3 regions of the Phyllobacterium sp. 1468 genome follow, and region 3 is predicted to be linked to each of the others. Evidence: riboswitches for the same ligand, from Rfam matches in the RefSeq annotation. Region 3 holds a riboswitch; each other region holds the start of a gene.
The links. Region 3 has a riboswitch for thiamine pyrophosphate ahead of thiB (thiamine ABC transporter substrate binding subunit). Riboswitches for the same ligand answer to the same signal wherever they lie in the genome.
Positions count from the first base shown of each region.

Region 1: it holds a riboswitch for thiamine pyrophosphate, as region 3 does, so the genes downstream of both, J2X72_RS04950 (ABC transporter permease) here and thiB (thiamine ABC transporter substrate binding subunit) in region 3, are expected to answer to the same signal.
Region 2: it holds a riboswitch for thiamine pyrophosphate, as region 3 does, so the genes downstream of both, thiC (phosphomethylpyrimidine synthase ThiC) here and thiB (thiamine ABC transporter substrate binding subunit) in region 3, are expected to answer to the same signal.

Region 1 is NZ_JAVDSX010000001.1:1,038,507-1,043,680, forward strand. It holds gene J2X72_RS04935 (ABC transporter ATP-binding protein) at 1-34, shown strand, start outside; gene J2X72_RS04940 (ABC transporter ATP-binding protein) at 31-807, shown strand; gene J2X72_RS04945 (TadE/TadG family type IV pilus assembly protein) at 952-1,914, shown strand; TPP riboswitch at 1,972-2,074, shown strand; gene J2X72_RS04950 (ABC transporter permease) at 2,193-2,936, shown strand; gene J2X72_RS04955 (ABC transporter substrate-binding protein) at 2,999-3,925, shown strand; gene thiE (thiamine phosphate synthase) at 3,951-4,610, shown strand; gene thiD (bifunctional hydroxymethylpyrimidine kinase/phosphomethylpyrimidine kinase) at 4,607-5,174, shown strand, end outside.
Region 2 is NZ_JAVDSX010000002.1:587,375-592,548, forward strand. It holds gene J2X72_RS08260 (thiazole synthase) at 1-82, opposite strand, end outside; gene thiS (sulfur carrier protein ThiS) at 440-637, opposite strand; gene thiO (glycine oxidase ThiO) at 637-1,599, opposite strand; gene thiC (phosphomethylpyrimidine synthase ThiC) at 1,604-3,424, opposite strand; TPP riboswitch at 3,631-3,746, opposite strand; gene rpsU (30S ribosomal protein S21) at 3,873-4,148, opposite strand; gene J2X72_RS08285 (RidA family protein) at 4,525-4,869, opposite strand.
Region 3 is NZ_JAVDSX010000001.1:262,301-267,474, forward strand. It holds gene J2X72_RS01350 (YMGG-like glycine zipper-containing protein) at 30-347, opposite strand; gene J2X72_RS01355 (hypothetical protein) at 497-787, opposite strand; gene J2X72_RS01360 (thiamine diphosphokinase) at 881-1,516, opposite strand; TPP riboswitch at 2,165-2,282, shown strand; gene thiB (thiamine ABC transporter substrate binding subunit) at 2,327-3,343, shown strand; gene thiP (thiamine/thiamine pyrophosphate ABC transporter permease) at 3,348-4,973, shown strand; gene J2X72_RS01375 (ATP-binding cassette domain-containing protein) at 5,038-5,174, shown strand, end outside.

The sequences.
Region 1 (5,174 bases), 780 kb from region 3:
AGTACTCGACCGCAAGCCGGAGTGGACCGCATGACACCAACCCGGTCCCAGGCATTGGTCATTGAAAAGCTTGAAGTGAAATTCGACCGCTTTCTCGCCCTGCGCGGCGTCAGCCTCGATGTGGCACCGGGCGAATCCTTCGGTCTCGTCGGGGAATCCGGTTCGGGAAAATCCACATTGCTGCGCGCTGTCGCAGGTCTCGCGCCGGTCAGCGCCGGAACGATTACCGTCAACGGCAAAACGCTGGGTTCGTCCCGCACCAAGACGTTCTACCGTGAAGTGCAGATGGTATTCCAGGACCCTTACGGCTCGCTGCACCCACGCCAGACCGTGGATCGGTTATTGTTGGAACCGCTGGTGATTCATGGTTTCGGTGATATCGAAAAGCGCATCTTGCGCGCACTCGATGAAGTGGGATTGGGATCGAGCTTCCGTTTCCGCTATTCCCACCAGCTATCGGGCGGTCAACGTCAGCGCGTCGCCATCGCCCGGGCGCTTATCCTCGAACCGTCGATCCTGCTGCTCGATGAGCCCACCTCGGCGCTCGATGCCTCGGTTCAGGCTGAGGTATTGAACTTGCTCGAGCAGATCAGGCGCGACCGCAAACTGACTTTCCTCATGGTAAGCCATGATCTGGCCGTGGTCACCCATATGTGCGACCGGCTGATGGTCATGCAGAATGGTGCCGAAGTGGAGCGGCTGACGGCATCAGAACTTGCCAAACGCAAGGTCACGCAGGACTACACACGCAATCTTCTCGTCGCGAGTCAAGGTTTCGTCCGGCCGGATATCCAGCCTGGGCTCTAACAATCTTCATTGGTTTTTTACCATTCCGACAATCATTTTACACAAATCGTGCTGCCCCAGCATGATCGTGAAAATGTGAACGAATTTCCTAAGCACGAATTTACGCCGCAGATTCAAAGGTCCATGTAACGACGGAGTGGGCCAATGAAAAAAATTCGAGATTTCCTGAAAGACCGCAGCGGGGCAACAGCGCTAACCTTCGGATTGCTGCTGATACCCATCATGGGGATGACCGGGCTGGCCGTGGATTACAGCCTCGCGAGCAATGAGCGGTCCAAATTGCAGAACGCCGCTGACTCAGCAGCATTGGCCGGCGCTTCGGTTTTCACCGGGTCGAATTCTGCGGCGGCAGAAGCGCGTGCAAAAGCCTACCTCAAGGCCAATCTCGGTGCGGAAGCGGACAAGGTTACCATCAAATTCACTGCGGCCGATCAAAAGGTCAACGTCGCAATCAGCGGCGGAACAAACACAGTGTTCATGCATCTGCTGAAGCAGGACAAGGTGGCGATCGGTGTGAATGCAACGGCTTTGGCGCCATTGAAACCGACAACGGCGAAATTTATTCCCGGTGACATGTACGGCTGGTACTTCAAGAAGGTTTCCATTGTGGTCGTGAAGAACGGCCAGGAAACCGTGGTGGGAACCATAACCTACACTAGTGCCTACAGAAGTGGACCCAACAGCGCGAATGGTCGTGGTACGGGTGTCAAAACCCAGGTGCCGCCAGACAATACGACCATTAATCTTGGAGATTACGACAAGTTGTATCTCAAGATGGAAGTCAAAAACGATGGTTGCGACATTGGATACAAGTACACAGCCGATCCTGCGGACTCCAATCATACTCTTTGCGTACCGAGCGCTTCCTCCAGCAGTTATAACCTGACGTTGCGAACCGACGATCCAAATACGGTAGATTATCTGTTCGTCGAGGGCGTGCAGCTAAAGAAGGGTTCCACGCCTCCACTGGACTCGTTGTTCAACTGCGGTGGCAAGCAAGATCACGCCTGGGAAGATGGTGGTGGCTTTGCACAGCAGGACTTTTTCTACCAGGTTGAGGCCGCCTGTAAATCCGTGGATGGCGAGAACGTCCGTCTGACAAACTAGGTTCGTAAACAACCACAGCGGCGCAATTGACTTTGTCCTTGCGCCGCTCCATCATGATTTCATTCCGAGGGGGGCACTGTACAGTGCTGAGATAGCGTCGAGCTGGACCCTTGAACCTGATCCGGGTTATGCCGGCGTAGGAACGGGAATTGAGCTTTCTTCGCACATCTCAAGTCTTGTCTTCGCACATATCCGGATCTCCGATCATGATGGAGTCCAGACCGTGCCCGTTCCCTTAAATACGCTCCGGCAGAAACGGTAGTGGCGTGAACAGCGCCATGCGCCTGGTTTTACAGATAACCGCAGCTTTGCTGGCGGTGGTCCTTTGCTGGCAAGTAATCGTCTGGGTGATGGTGCCTCCGCGTTTCATCCTGCCGGGACCATTGACGGTTATTGCTACGCTGGCCGACGAGCAGAACTATCTGCTGGCCAACGCTGTCATCACCCTGATGGAAATCGTCCTCGGGCTGATGTTCGGGGCGCTGGCAGGCATCCTTACCGCGCTCCTCGTCAGTGCCCTGCCCGGTTTCCGGCAGATCGTCTGGCCTCTGATGCTCGTGCTGCAGGCCCTGCCAGTTTTCGCGATCGCGCCGCTGCTGGTGCTGTGGTTCGGGTTCGGCCTTGCCTCCAAGGTCGTCATGGCAAGCCTCATCATCTTCTTTCCAGTCGCCTCGGCCTTTGCTGACGGTCTGCAGCGTACCAATCAGGATCTGCTCGACGCGGCAGCGCTGACACAGGCATCTCCCCTCGCGACACTGTTCCTTGTACGTGTGCCGAGCGCCTTGCCCGCACTGGGTTCCGGCTTGCGCGTCGCGGCGGTTTTTGCCCCGATCGGCGCTGTCATCGGCGAATGGGTCGGCTCGTCGCGCGGTCTCGGCTTCGTCATGCTTCAGGCCAATGCACGCATGCAGACGGATACGCTGTTTGCTGCCCTCATCATTCTCGCCACGCTGACTATCGCCCTGCGCTTCCTTGTGGATGCGCTGGCAAAACGGCTGACGCCATGGGCGCGTGAGGCATGACAATTCCCCATTCACAGCATGTAAAAGGACCTTCGATGTTTCGCATTCATCCCCTGATCTTCATGATCTGTCTCGCCATTTCTGCGATCGGCATTTCCGGCCCGGCCATCGCGGCCGACAAGCTGACGATTCTTCTGGAATGGTTCGTCAATCCCGACCATGCGCTGCTGGTCATCGCCAAAGAGAAGGGCTACTTCGCGGAAGCCGGTCTGGATGTCGAGCTGATCCCGCCGGCCGATCCGGCAGCACCGCCGCGCCTCGTTGCGGCAAAGCAGGCGGACATCGCCATCCATTATCAGCCCACACTTTTTCTTGACCATGATGAAGGCCTGCCGCTGGTTCGGTTCGGCACGCTGGTCGAAACACCCCTCAATACGGTCATGACGCTGGCGGATGGGCCAATCAAGAGCCTGAAGGATTTGAAAGGCAAGAAGGTTGGCTTCTCGGTCGCAGGCTTCGAAGATACCATGCTGGGCGCCATGCTGAAGGAGGAAGGCCTGTCGACCAGGGATGTCGAGTTGATCAATGTCAACTTTGCCCTCTCCACCGCGCTGATTTCTAGGCAGGTCGACGCGACCGTCAGTGCCTATCGCAATTTCGAGCTGACGCAGATGGCGCAGGAAGGGCACAAGGGGCTCGCCTTCTTCCCGGAAGAACATGGCGTGCCTCCCTATGACGAGCTTATTTTCGTTACGCACCCGGACTTGCTGAAGGACGACCGGTTACAGCGCTTTCTCGCTGCCGTGGAGAAGGGCGCGATCTTTCTGACCAACCACCCGGACGAATCCTGGCAGCTTTTTATCCAGGCCTATCCGGACCTGGACAATCCATTGAACAAGCAGGCCTGGATCGACACGCTGCCGCGCTTTGCCAAGCGGCCGGCTGCGCTGGATCGGCGCCGCTACGAACGGTTCGGCGGCTTCATGCACGATGCGGGGCTGATCAAGAGCGTCCCAAAGATCGAAGACATCGCTGTGGAATTAAACTGAATATTGCAACTCAAAGAGAGAACTTATGCCAAAAGTAGATTACCGGCTGAACGCCATTGTCGATGTCGATGCTATCGGCGGGAGCAGGGACCTGGGCCAGCTTGCGCTTAGCGCTGCGCGTGGTGGCGCTACGATCATCCAGTATCGTGACAAGAACTCGCCGACGCGCCTTATGGTCGAGCGGGCGAGAACGATCCACGCGGCTTTGAACGGGACCGGGGTGCCGCTTGTCGTCAACGACCGTATCGACGTGGCGCTCGCCGCCGGCGTCGAAGGCGTGCATGTCGGGCGCGAGGACATGCGCGTGGCAGACGTGCGTCGTCTGCTAGGACCGGACGCGATCATCGGCCTGACGGTCAAAGACGAAGCAGACGCCCAGGCGGCCATCGAGGCTGACATCGACTATGCCTGTATTGGCGGCCTGTTCGAGACACCGGCAAAGCACAATCTGCAACCTATCGGCTTTGAAGGATTCAGCCGTCTGGCACCAATCATTCGTAAGGTAAAGCCCGACCTGCCGATCGGCGCGATCGCCGGCATCGATCTTGCGCGAACGCCGCCGGCCATTGCCGCGGGAGCCGATGGCGTCGCGGTAATTTCGGCTATCTTCCGGCAGGACGATCCGCAAGGCGCAACCGCTGCATTGCTGGCGGCGGTCGATGAGGCGTTGAAGGAACGGGCATGACTGCAATTGCATTGACGATTGCCGGTTCGGACAGCGGCGGAGGCGCAGGCGTCCAGGCGGACTTGAAGACATTCTCGGCGCTTGGCGTTTATGGCACCAGTGTTTTGACGGCGATCACCGCCCAGAACACACGCGGGGTGACTGCTATAGAGAACCTCTCGCCTGGCATCGTCCGCGCGCAGATCGATGCTGTCCTGTCGGATATCGACGTGCAGGCGATCAAGATCGGCATGGTCGGCGTGGTCGAAACGATCGAGGCAATCTCCGGCGCGCTGGAGCATTGGAACCGCAGGGTGGTACTGGACCCGGTTATGGTCGCTACATCAGGCGACCGCCTGTTGCAGCCGGAGTCTATTGAAGCATTGCGGCAGCTGCTTCTGCCGCGCGCCTTGATATTGACGCCCAATCTGCCGGAAGCGGCGTTGCTGACGGGTGAGTCCATGGCAGAGGACGAAGCCGCGATGGCCCGGCAGGCAGAGAAACTGCTGGCGCTTGGCGCCGCGGCGGTGCTGGTCAAGGGCGGCCATGCGAAATCCGAGATGAGCACCGACCTGTTGTTCGACG
Region 2 (5,174 bases), on a different contig from region 3:
CCATGAGGATGGCGGGCGAAGGATACTGCGCTGTTCCGAGCAAAACTCGTGAGGAAAGTTTGGTATTATAAAGTTGCAGCATGGCTAGAGCCTTTCATGCTTGGATGGAAACAGTTCTGTTTCCTGGATGGCGAGACAATCCACGCGGAAGGTGGCGAGGTCGATGTCTTTCCATCGTCCGAGGCCGCCTGACAAATCGGGTCTCCGCCAGCCGGAAACCCAGCCGTTGGTTTGCTTTGCAAACCATAAGCTTTCAAAACCGCTGGTCGAATTATCGGCATTTCGAGCGAAATGCGGTTCGACCAGTGGGCCAGGTGAATTTGGCCCAATTCCTTCGGGCTTCGGCTTCCTCCGATGGGTAAACATCGGCCTCGCCAAATCCCTTGACCTTGAACCAAATTCCCTCCGGCAGAACGCTTCCATCCAAGCATGGAAGGCCCTAGCCTCCTTGACGTGGAGTAAGTATTTCGATCCGGTCGCCCTCGTTCAAAAGGCAAGCTTGACGTTCCAGTGACCGCACGAGTTCCCCGTTTAATGCCGTCGCCAGCCATTCACCTTCGAACTCCAGTTCGGCAAGCAGAGCATCGAGCGATTGCGCCACAACATCATGCGGTTCTCCGTTGACGAACAGTTTCATCAGTGTGCTCTCCTTTCATTCGAAACCATGTCCGCCACCAGCATGGCCATCGCCGGGGCAAGCAAGAAACCGTGTCGGTAAAGCCCGTTGATGCTGATGGTGTTACCCTCGCGGACGACACGGGGCAGATTGTCCGGATAGGCGGGACGAATGCCCACCCCGGTTTCGACAATCTCGGCCTCGCCGAAGGCGGGGTGCAGGCTATAAGCCGCGTTTAGCAATTCCATCATCGAGCGCACGGTGATTGGACCGACCGAGTCGCTTTCAAGCATTGTTGCGCCCACCATGAACGTATGATCCGCCCTCGGCACGACATAGATTGGAAAGCGCGGATGAACGAGCCTGACGGGACGTGACAAGGAGATATCAGCGGTCCGCAGGACCAGCATTTCACCGCGCACGCCGCGTATGGTTTGATCGTCGCGGGAATAGCCGGTGCACTGAACGGTCCAATCAAAACCAGCTGTCGCGGTTCGCACCGGATCAGTTTCAAATACTACCCCAGCTTCCGCCAATTTCGCCGCAAGACGGATCAACACGCGTCGGGGGTCAAGATGCGCTTCCCCCTCAAAGAACAATCCCTTGCGGAAGCGCCCGGCAAGGTCCGGCTCCAGCGTTGTAATCGCGTCATCGTCAGCCCATTCAAAGCCAGATGTTCGCGAGCCGAAGCGTTCAAGCTCCCTGACGTCGCGGATTGGCGCCAAGACCAGCGTACCATTGCAGGTCACCGAGCCGGGTAGCGCCGCTTCCCACCAGTCTGCGGCACCAAGCCCGAGCTCAAGAACCACCTGTTCAGCGCTTTCCCGCTCGCAGTAGGGTGCTAGCATTCCCCCCGCAAACCAGGATGCCGCCGCGGGGCTGGCCGGTTGCGGATCGAGCACCGTCACACGGGCGCCGCGCGACATCAATTCATGGGCGACCGACAACCCGGCCACGCCGGCACCCTTTACGAGAACGTTCATTCTGTCAGGCGCCTGTGTTCAACGGCATATATAGGTCGCCGCCGTCGCGAAATTTCTTCGCCATGGCCGCCATGCCTTCCTTTTGCGCCTCGGCACGGATGTCGTGCGAGATGCGCATGGAACAGAACTTCGGCCCGCACATCGAGCAGAAATGCGCCACCTTATGCGCTTCCTTGGGCAATGTTTCATCGTGGTAGAGACGCGCCGTTTCCGGGTCGAGCGACAGGTTGAACTGGTCCTCCCAGCGAAACTCGAAACGCGCCCGTGACAACGCGTCATCACGCAGTTGAGCCGCGGGATGTCCCTTGGCAAGGTCAGCAGCGTGAGCGGCAATCTTGTAGGTGATCACGCCGACTTTAACATCGTCGCGGTTCGGCAGGCCCAGATGCTCTTTCGGCGTCACATAGCAAAGCATCGCCGTCCCGAACCAGCCGATCATCGCTGCGCCGATGCCGGACGTGATGTGATCATAGCCCGGCGCAATATCCGTCGTCAGCGGTCCGAGCGTATAGAACGGAGCCTCGCCGCAAACTGCGAGCTGCTTGTCCATGTTTTCCTTGATCTTGTGCATCGGCACGTGACCGGGGCCCTCGATCATCACCTGGCAATCCTTTGCCCACGCAATCTGCGTGAGTTCGCCAAGCGTTTCGAGTTCGGCAAACTGCGCCGCATCATTGGCATCGGCGATTGAGCCGGGCCGCAAACCATCCCCCAGTGAAAAGCTGACATCATAGGCGCGGCAGATATCGCAGATTTCCTCGAAATGCTCATAGAGGAAGCTTTCGCGATGGTGGTGCAGGCACCACTTGGCCATGATCGAACCGCCGCGCGAGACAATGCCCGTGACGCGGTTCACGGTCAGCGGAATGTAGTGCAATCGCACGCCGGCATGGATCGTGAAATAATCCACACCCTGCTCCGCCTGTTCTATCAGCGTGTCGCGATAAACCTCCCATGTGAGATTCTCCGCAATGCCATCGACCTTTTCCAGTGCCTGATAGAGCGGCACCGTACCAATCGGCACCGGTGAATTCCGGATAATCCACTCGCGTATATTGTGAATGTTGCGCCCGGTGGAAAGATCCATCACCGTGTCCGCGCCCCAGCGCGCGGCCCAGACCATCTTTTCCACTTCCTCGGCCATGGAGGACGTCACTGCGGAATTGCCGATATTGGCGTTGATCTTGACCAGGAAGTTGCGCCCGATGATCATCGGCTCAAGCTCGGGATGATTGATATTGGCAGGAATGATCGCGCGGCCCCGCGCTATCTCTTCGCGGACGAAGTCCGGTGTCACGTGATCGGGGATTGATGCACCGAACGATTCGCCGTCGCGCACCCCACCATTCCTTGCATTCTCCCGGCCCAGATTTTCGCGAATCGCGACATATTCCATTTCTCGCGTGACGATACCTGCCCGTGCATAAGCAAGCTGGGTAACGGCCTTGCCGTCTTTGGCCTTCAATGGATTGTGGCGGATGGGAAATTCCGGCGTCAGCCGTTCGCCCGTGGCGAAGCCATTATCCGCCGGGATAACGCTGCGCCCTTCATAGCGATGGACATCATTCTGCGCGGCGAGCCAGCGTTCGCGAACGCGCGGGATGCCTTTGGCGATATCGATAACTGCCGTCGGATCGCTATACGGACCTGAGGAATCATAAACCGCAACGTTGGGCTCACCGGCAGTCGGGTGAACGGCGATTTCGCGCATGGGCACGCGGATGTCAGGATGGAAACGCCCGGTTTTGTAAATCTTGCTCGACGCAGGCAGTGGACCTGTCGAAACGCTCGGCGTGTTTGAAATAGTTGGATTAAAAACGGTCATCATCAGGTTCCTTTGCCCGCTCATGACCCCAAAAAGCGCTTCCTTTTCGGATAAGGATCACGAGCCATTAAAAGTGTTGCTGCGCCCCTTATGCGTCCATTCAAGTGGACGCACGGCGCAGCAAGTGCGTGGAAACCCAGTTCTGTGCCGGAAGGATGAAAGGAGTTCGCGAGTCTGAATAGAGACCGAGTGCCAAGACACTCCACGCGAAGACTTTTGCACCGTCCCTACGCCAGTATGAACTGGATCAGGTTCAACGGGTCACTGCGCTGCAAAGCCAGCAGTATCTCAGCCCCTTGTCGGGACTCCCCTGGTGAATGTGTTTATGTGACCCGCTGTTGACGCAGTTGTCAAGCAGGTCCATCTCCAGACAAACGAAAACCCGCTACGGTCTGGACCATGCGGGTTCTGTCGCGTCTAATTATAACCGGATGACCGGTCACAAAAATTAACGGTTGTTGTAATCGCTGCCATTGTTGCCGGCTGGGCGGGCAACGCGTTCCTTTTTCTTCGGACCTGGCAACAGGCCTTCGCGCTGAGCCTGCTTGCGTGCAGCCTTGCGGGCACGGCTAACGGCTTCTGCTTTTTCACGGACACGACGCTCGGATGGCTTTTCGAAAGCCTGGCGCGCCTTCATTTCGCGGAAGAGACCTTCCCGCTGCATCTTCTTCTTCAGGACCCGAAGGGCCTGTTCAACATTGTTATCACGGACGAGAACTTGCAATCGTTTTCCTTACCCATGCTTGTCTCGCCTTGCGGAAGGAAATGAGCCACAATCAGACAAGCGTTTGAAGAATTGCCACTACGGCAATCCGGAGAAGCGCGGACTTTATGCATTTCCGCGCCAAAAATCCAGTGCGCTCAAGCAATTTACTTGAGTATTCCTGCTACGACGCCAACTATTCTGGTCACTAGGCAGGGATAATTTTTGTGCCGTGTCTATTTCAGTCGGCTTCAGGCTGACTATCCAGAACCCAACCAAAATAGATTCCAAGGGCTTTCAAGATTCCTGCCATGAAGCGCCGAAAATGGCGGTTTTCGAACACCGGAGTGGAGAAAGCCGCCAATTGCAGGTTGTCAGAGCATGAACATCGACAGCTCTAGATCGCGGCAGTGATAATGATCTCGACCTTGTATTCTGGCGTTGCAAGCTTGGCTTCGCCCGTTGCGCGTGCCGGTGTGTTTGCCGGATCGACCCACGCATCCCACGCCGCATTCATCTCGCCGAAATCCTTCATGTCATCGAGCCAGATGATGGCTTGCAACAGCTTGGATTTGTCGGTGCCGGCTTCCTTGAGCAAGCGGTCAATCGAAGCCAGGACATCCTTGGTCTGCTCCGTCACGCTCTTGCCTGGGCTGCCGACCTGGCCAGCGAGATAGACCGTGTTGCCGTGGATTACGACCTGGCTCATGCGTGGACCAACTTCAATACGGCGAATGCTCATGGAAATCTCCTCTAATGATGTGCTGGCAACTTAATGCCTGCCTTGCGTGCATGAAAAAGGGCCGATGCGGCCCCGTTTTCAAAGGATGGTAGCGTGGTTTGCAGATCAAGCCTTAGACCCGCTGATTGAGCACTACGATTATTTTAATATCACAGCGCTTTGATTTTGAATTATTTTCTGCCCGTAACGGCGCGCAACATCAGCAACGAACGTCAATAACAGTCGATTCGGCGTCACACTATTTGCCACATACCGTAGAGTCAAATTTCATATCTAGACGTTCGAGAAGTTATATAAATAAGTGC
Region 3 (5,174 bases):
TACACAAAAGCTCTGGTCGAGCGGTGAGATTAGTAACCGCCACCGCCATTGCCTTCGCAGGGGGCCTCGTAGATGGATCCGTCACGCCGCTGGTAACGGCAGTAGTTGCCGCTTTGTCCTCGCGGGGTAGTTGCGGTTCCGATGGCTGCACCAAGAAGTGCGCCGCCTGCTGCACCAACGACGGTGCTCTTCGTATCATGTCCAAGAGCCTGGCCAGCCAGCGCACCAACGCCACCGCCGATCAAAGCGCCCGTCCCGGCGCGTTGATTTTGCTCACTCGTCGCGCAACCGGCTACAGACAAAGCCAGAAGTGCCGAAACCGCAATTGCAGTTAAACGAAGTGTCATCTTAAAATCCTCTCACATCGAAACGAACCAGACTCTGCGTAGATAATGCGGCAGAAGAAAGATCGCTGAGCGTTGGCCGACGAATGGTGATCTCGAAAACAAACAGGCCGGAATTTCCCGGCCTGTCTTTTTTCCAGCTTAATGCAAAATTAATAGCGGCGGCAAGGAGCGCGATAGCGTTCGCCATAGCGATTTTCGTAAGTGCAATAGCGGCTGCCATTGTTGTTATTCGTCGCAGCACCTACCAGAGCGCCACCGGCACCACCGATCGCAGCACCTGCGAGAGCTCCTTTTCCACCATTTATTGCACCACCTGCCAATGCGCCTATTGCTGCACCGCCAAGACCATAACCGGCAACGCGCTGATCACTGGTCGTGCAACCAGCAACTGAAAGCGCCAAAAGCCCTGCGACTGCAATCGTGGATAAACTTTTCAACATGGAAGACCTCTCCGTTTTAATACCAAACTCATCAGCTTGCGTCCCCAATGCTGCCTGCCGACAATTACACTTTCCGCTTTTATTTGACAAGCGTCAGGCAATTTGCGGCGCAGCAATCAGAATCGCTTTACCCGAATGAAGTGACACGTGGAGGTTCCCACGCACGGCATTCGACACTGTAAGCGATGAACCGAAAAAAAGTTCCACATTTTCAAGCGGCCAGCGCGCGCCACGGATGAAAAGTCCGCTCAATTGCGAAAATGCAACAATGCTAAAAAGGGTTCCGTCGACAAAATCGAAGTCGTAAGCACCTGCAACCAGGGGATGCGCCTCTTCGTAACCGCTCGAGAGAACAAGCTTCCTACCTTCGGCTGCATACCGCGTCGCCATGGTCAAATGCAGCAGTGCATGATCGGTGCGCTCGCCGCCAAAAGCCCCGCAGAGGATCACTTCAGTCGCACCCCGCCGGTAGGCTTCGTTCAAGGCGAGTTCGCCGTCAGTCATGTCCTTCTCGGACGGAAATTCCATCCGCGGAACTTTGGCATACTGTGCTGCGAGCTCCGGTGAAGTCGAGTCGAAATCGCCAAGCCAAAGTTCCGGTTCGAGCCCTAGCGGGGCTGCATGCGCGATTCCTCCATCGGCAGCGAGCACGTGCGCCCCGGCGACAAGGCGCAGGAGACGGTCCGTAACATGGACGGCTCCACCAAGAAGTATAACGAATTTGCTCATGGATCGCCCATAGCATGCGTGAGGACAGCGGGATAGATGTGTCTGTGCGCCGCATGGGTTGGTTGGCTATTAGTCGTGTCCGAATGGCAATGCTGCTGTGCGTGGTTCGACAAGTTCAGCAGCATTGCCATCGGCAAAATCGGCAGCCTCTGGCAAGAATAATCGTGGCCATTTATCCACGCCCATAAAACCTGAGCTATCCTGTTCCGGTCCTTTCCATGGGGAGCTGCTTCCGGAGCCGTTCGAAAGTGGGGAAGGACGGCGTGTCAGCGCGCGGGAAACGGACCCAAGCGCTGGCCGACCTGTTCGTCTTCGGAGGTCAATCTGCGCATTCTAGGCAGATATTGCCTCCATTGTTGACGCCAAACGCCAATCGTGCGGACACTGCACCGACGGCGACGATGGGCCCGGACTCCAGGGTTCATCCACTCGCCCCGCGGAAGAAGCAGAAGCTGGCCGGCAGGGGGACAACGTTAGCGGGCGGTCTTCGGATCGCATTACCAACTACAAAGACGCGCTTCGACGACCGCCCGTCTTCCCGCAATGCAAACAATGGCCAGACGCGAAAGCGGGCGTGGCAACGGGGCAAGCACACCCGAAGCTAAGGCATATTGCTTGCACGGCAACAGCTTTATCTCTAATCTTTGCAGTGCTCTAACGGGGTGCCAATTCGCAAGAATCGGCTGAGAGGCTCAAGGAGAAATCCTGCCAACCCGCGGAACCTGATCCGGTTTGTACCGGCGGAGGGATTAGACGCGGCAAAAAAGCCGGCGCACCAATCCTTTTGATCTTCAACTCTAGGAGGCGCCGATGCGGCCATTCGAGACTATTTTGAAATCTGCAACTCTCGCGGGCATTTTCGCCCTTGCCCTTGCCGGACCGGCGAAAGCTGAGAGCAAACTGACGGTCTATACCTATGAGAGCTTCACGGCCGAATGGGGTCCAGGGCCGAAAGTCAAGGAAGCCTTCCAAAAGCAATGCAATTGCACTGTGGACTTCGTCGCGGTTACGGATGGCGTCGCTCTGCTCAACCGTCTGAGACTTGAAGGTGCTTCAACCAAAGCCGATGTCGTGCTTGGCCTCGACACAAATCTGACCTATGAGGCGAAGGAAACCGGCCTGTTCGCCCCACACGGGATCGACACAAGTTCGATCAACATTCCGGGCGGCTATAAGGACGATACTTTCGTTCCTTACGACTACGGTTATTTTGCCGTGATCTATGATACGGAAAAACTCAAGAACCCACCCACCAGTCTCAAGCAACTGGTCGAGGGCGATCCGAACCAGAAAATCGTCATCGAAGATCCGCGGACGTCGACACCCGGCCTCGGCCTCCTGCTCTGGGTGAAGTCCGTCTACGGCGATAAGGCCGGCGAAGCCTGGGCCAAACTGAAGGATCGCGTGTTGACCGTGACGCCGGGCTGGTCGGAAGCCTATGGTCTGTTCACCAAAGGGGAAGCACCGATGGTCCTTTCCTATACGACGTCGCCTGCTTATCACGTGATTGCCGAAAAGACCGAGCGTTACAAGGCCGCTGCGTTCGAAGAGGGCCATTATCTGCAGGTCGAAGTGGCCGCGCAAACTGTGAACGGCGCAAAGAACCCGCTTTCGGCGCAGTTCCTGACTTTCATGACCGGAACGGCTTTCCAGGATACCATTCCAGAAAGCAACTGGATGTTTCCGGCCGCGGGGACAAGCGGACCGCTCGATCCTGCCTTTGATGCCTTGGTCAAACCGGCGAAAACATTGATCTTTCCACCGGAGGAAGTGGCCCGGAATCGCAAAGCCTGGATCGATGAATGGCTGTCGGCCATGAGCCTGTGACAAATTGATATCCTTGAAGCCATTGGCCGGGGCTCTCGCCCTCGCCTTCCTTACGGTGCTTGCGGGCGGTGCAGGCTTGAGCCTCGCAGTTGAAGCGCTGCGTGGCGGCACGGAAGGCTTTGCCGCCTTCGACGGCTATCTGTGGCGCATTGCTCGCTTCACATTGCTGCAAGCGCTGCTCTCTACACTGCTTTCGGTGGGGTTTGCCATACCACTTGCCCGCGCCTTGTATACGCATCCTGACTTCCCGGGACGTGCAATGATCTTGCGGCTCTTTGCTTTGCCGCTCGCGCTGCCAGCCCTTGTCGCCGTACTCGGTGTCACCAGTATCTATGGGCGCAATGGCCTGCTTGCTGCACTGTTCAACTGGCTGGGGTTAGAAACCATTCCCAATATTTACGGTCTCACCGGCATCCTCATTGCGCATGTGTTTTTCAACCTTCCTCTGGCAACACGACTGCTGCTCTCGAGCATGGACTCTATTCCGGAAGACTATTGGAAACTCACATCCCAACTCGGTATGGGAGAATGGGCGCGGTTTCGGTTGATCGAGTGGCCAGTGATCCTGCGCAACATTTCCGGAATCGCGGGGCTGATCTTCATGCTTTGCATTACATCGTTCACCGTCGTCCTGACGCTCGGCGGCGGACCGCGTGCGACGACGCTTGAGGTTGCGATCTATCAATCGCTACATTTCGATTTCGATATTGCCCGCGCGGTTTCGCTGACGCTTGTGCAATTGTGCCTGACGATTGCGGTTCTGTCTATTCTGAGCCTAAGCGGGCGCCCCACCGAGGAAGGGTTCAGCCTACGCACGACGACACGCCGTTTTGACCAGCCAACGTTAAGGACATGCCTTCTGAACGCCGCCACGATAATCCTCGGTCTATTTTTCGTCGCGCTGCCGATAGCCGGAACAGTCGTTTCGGGGCTGGCGGCCGATCTTGGCCGGCTGCTGGGTGAGTGGATCGTTTGGCGCGCTATCCTGACCAGCATCGTGCTCGGAGCAAGTGCGGCTGCGCTGGCGCTGGCCATTTCACTGGCGTTGGTGGTGGCGCGCGAGTATCTTGCAAGCCGGCGTGGCTACGCCTCGCCAAAACTGTTTGAGCGCGCGGTCGATCGTGGCGCAAGTCTCATCATAGTCATACCACCGATCGTCATCGGCTCCGGCTGGTTTATCTTGTCACGCCATTTTGTCGATCCATTCAGTCTCGCACCCTTTATGGTCGTGGGCGTCAACGCTGCGATGGCCGTCCCTTTTGCGTTTCGCATATTGCGCCCGACATGGGATACAGCTGCCAGCCGCCACAACAGGCTGTGCGCGCAATTGGGCATTGCCGGATGGAACCGGCTTCGTCTCATCGACTGGCCGGTACTGAAGCGGCCATTGAGCGTCGCTTTCGCGTTTGCGATGGCCCTGTCGCTCGGCGACCTTGGTACGATCGCTCTCTTCGGCAACAATTCCATTCAAACCCTGCCCTATTTGCTGCTGCAACGCATGGGGAGCTATCGTACACAAGATGCGGCAGGCCTGGCATTGATCCTCGGTGTACTGTGTTTGCTCCTGATGATCGCGGCTGACAGAGGTGCAGGCACTCTGGCAAAGAGAGAGGTCGCAAACATTGGCTAAGCGCGCCCGGACGAAAGATGGTGCGGCCATCCGCCTTGATGCGGTCGATTTCGACTATGCTGACATGTCGATGCATTTCGACCTGACCATCGAGCCGTCGACCGTCACCGCGATCATTGGTCCAAGCGGAGCGGGAAAATCCACCCTGCTCAATCTCATCGCCGGATTTGAAACGGCTAAATCCGGCCGGATTTTAATTGG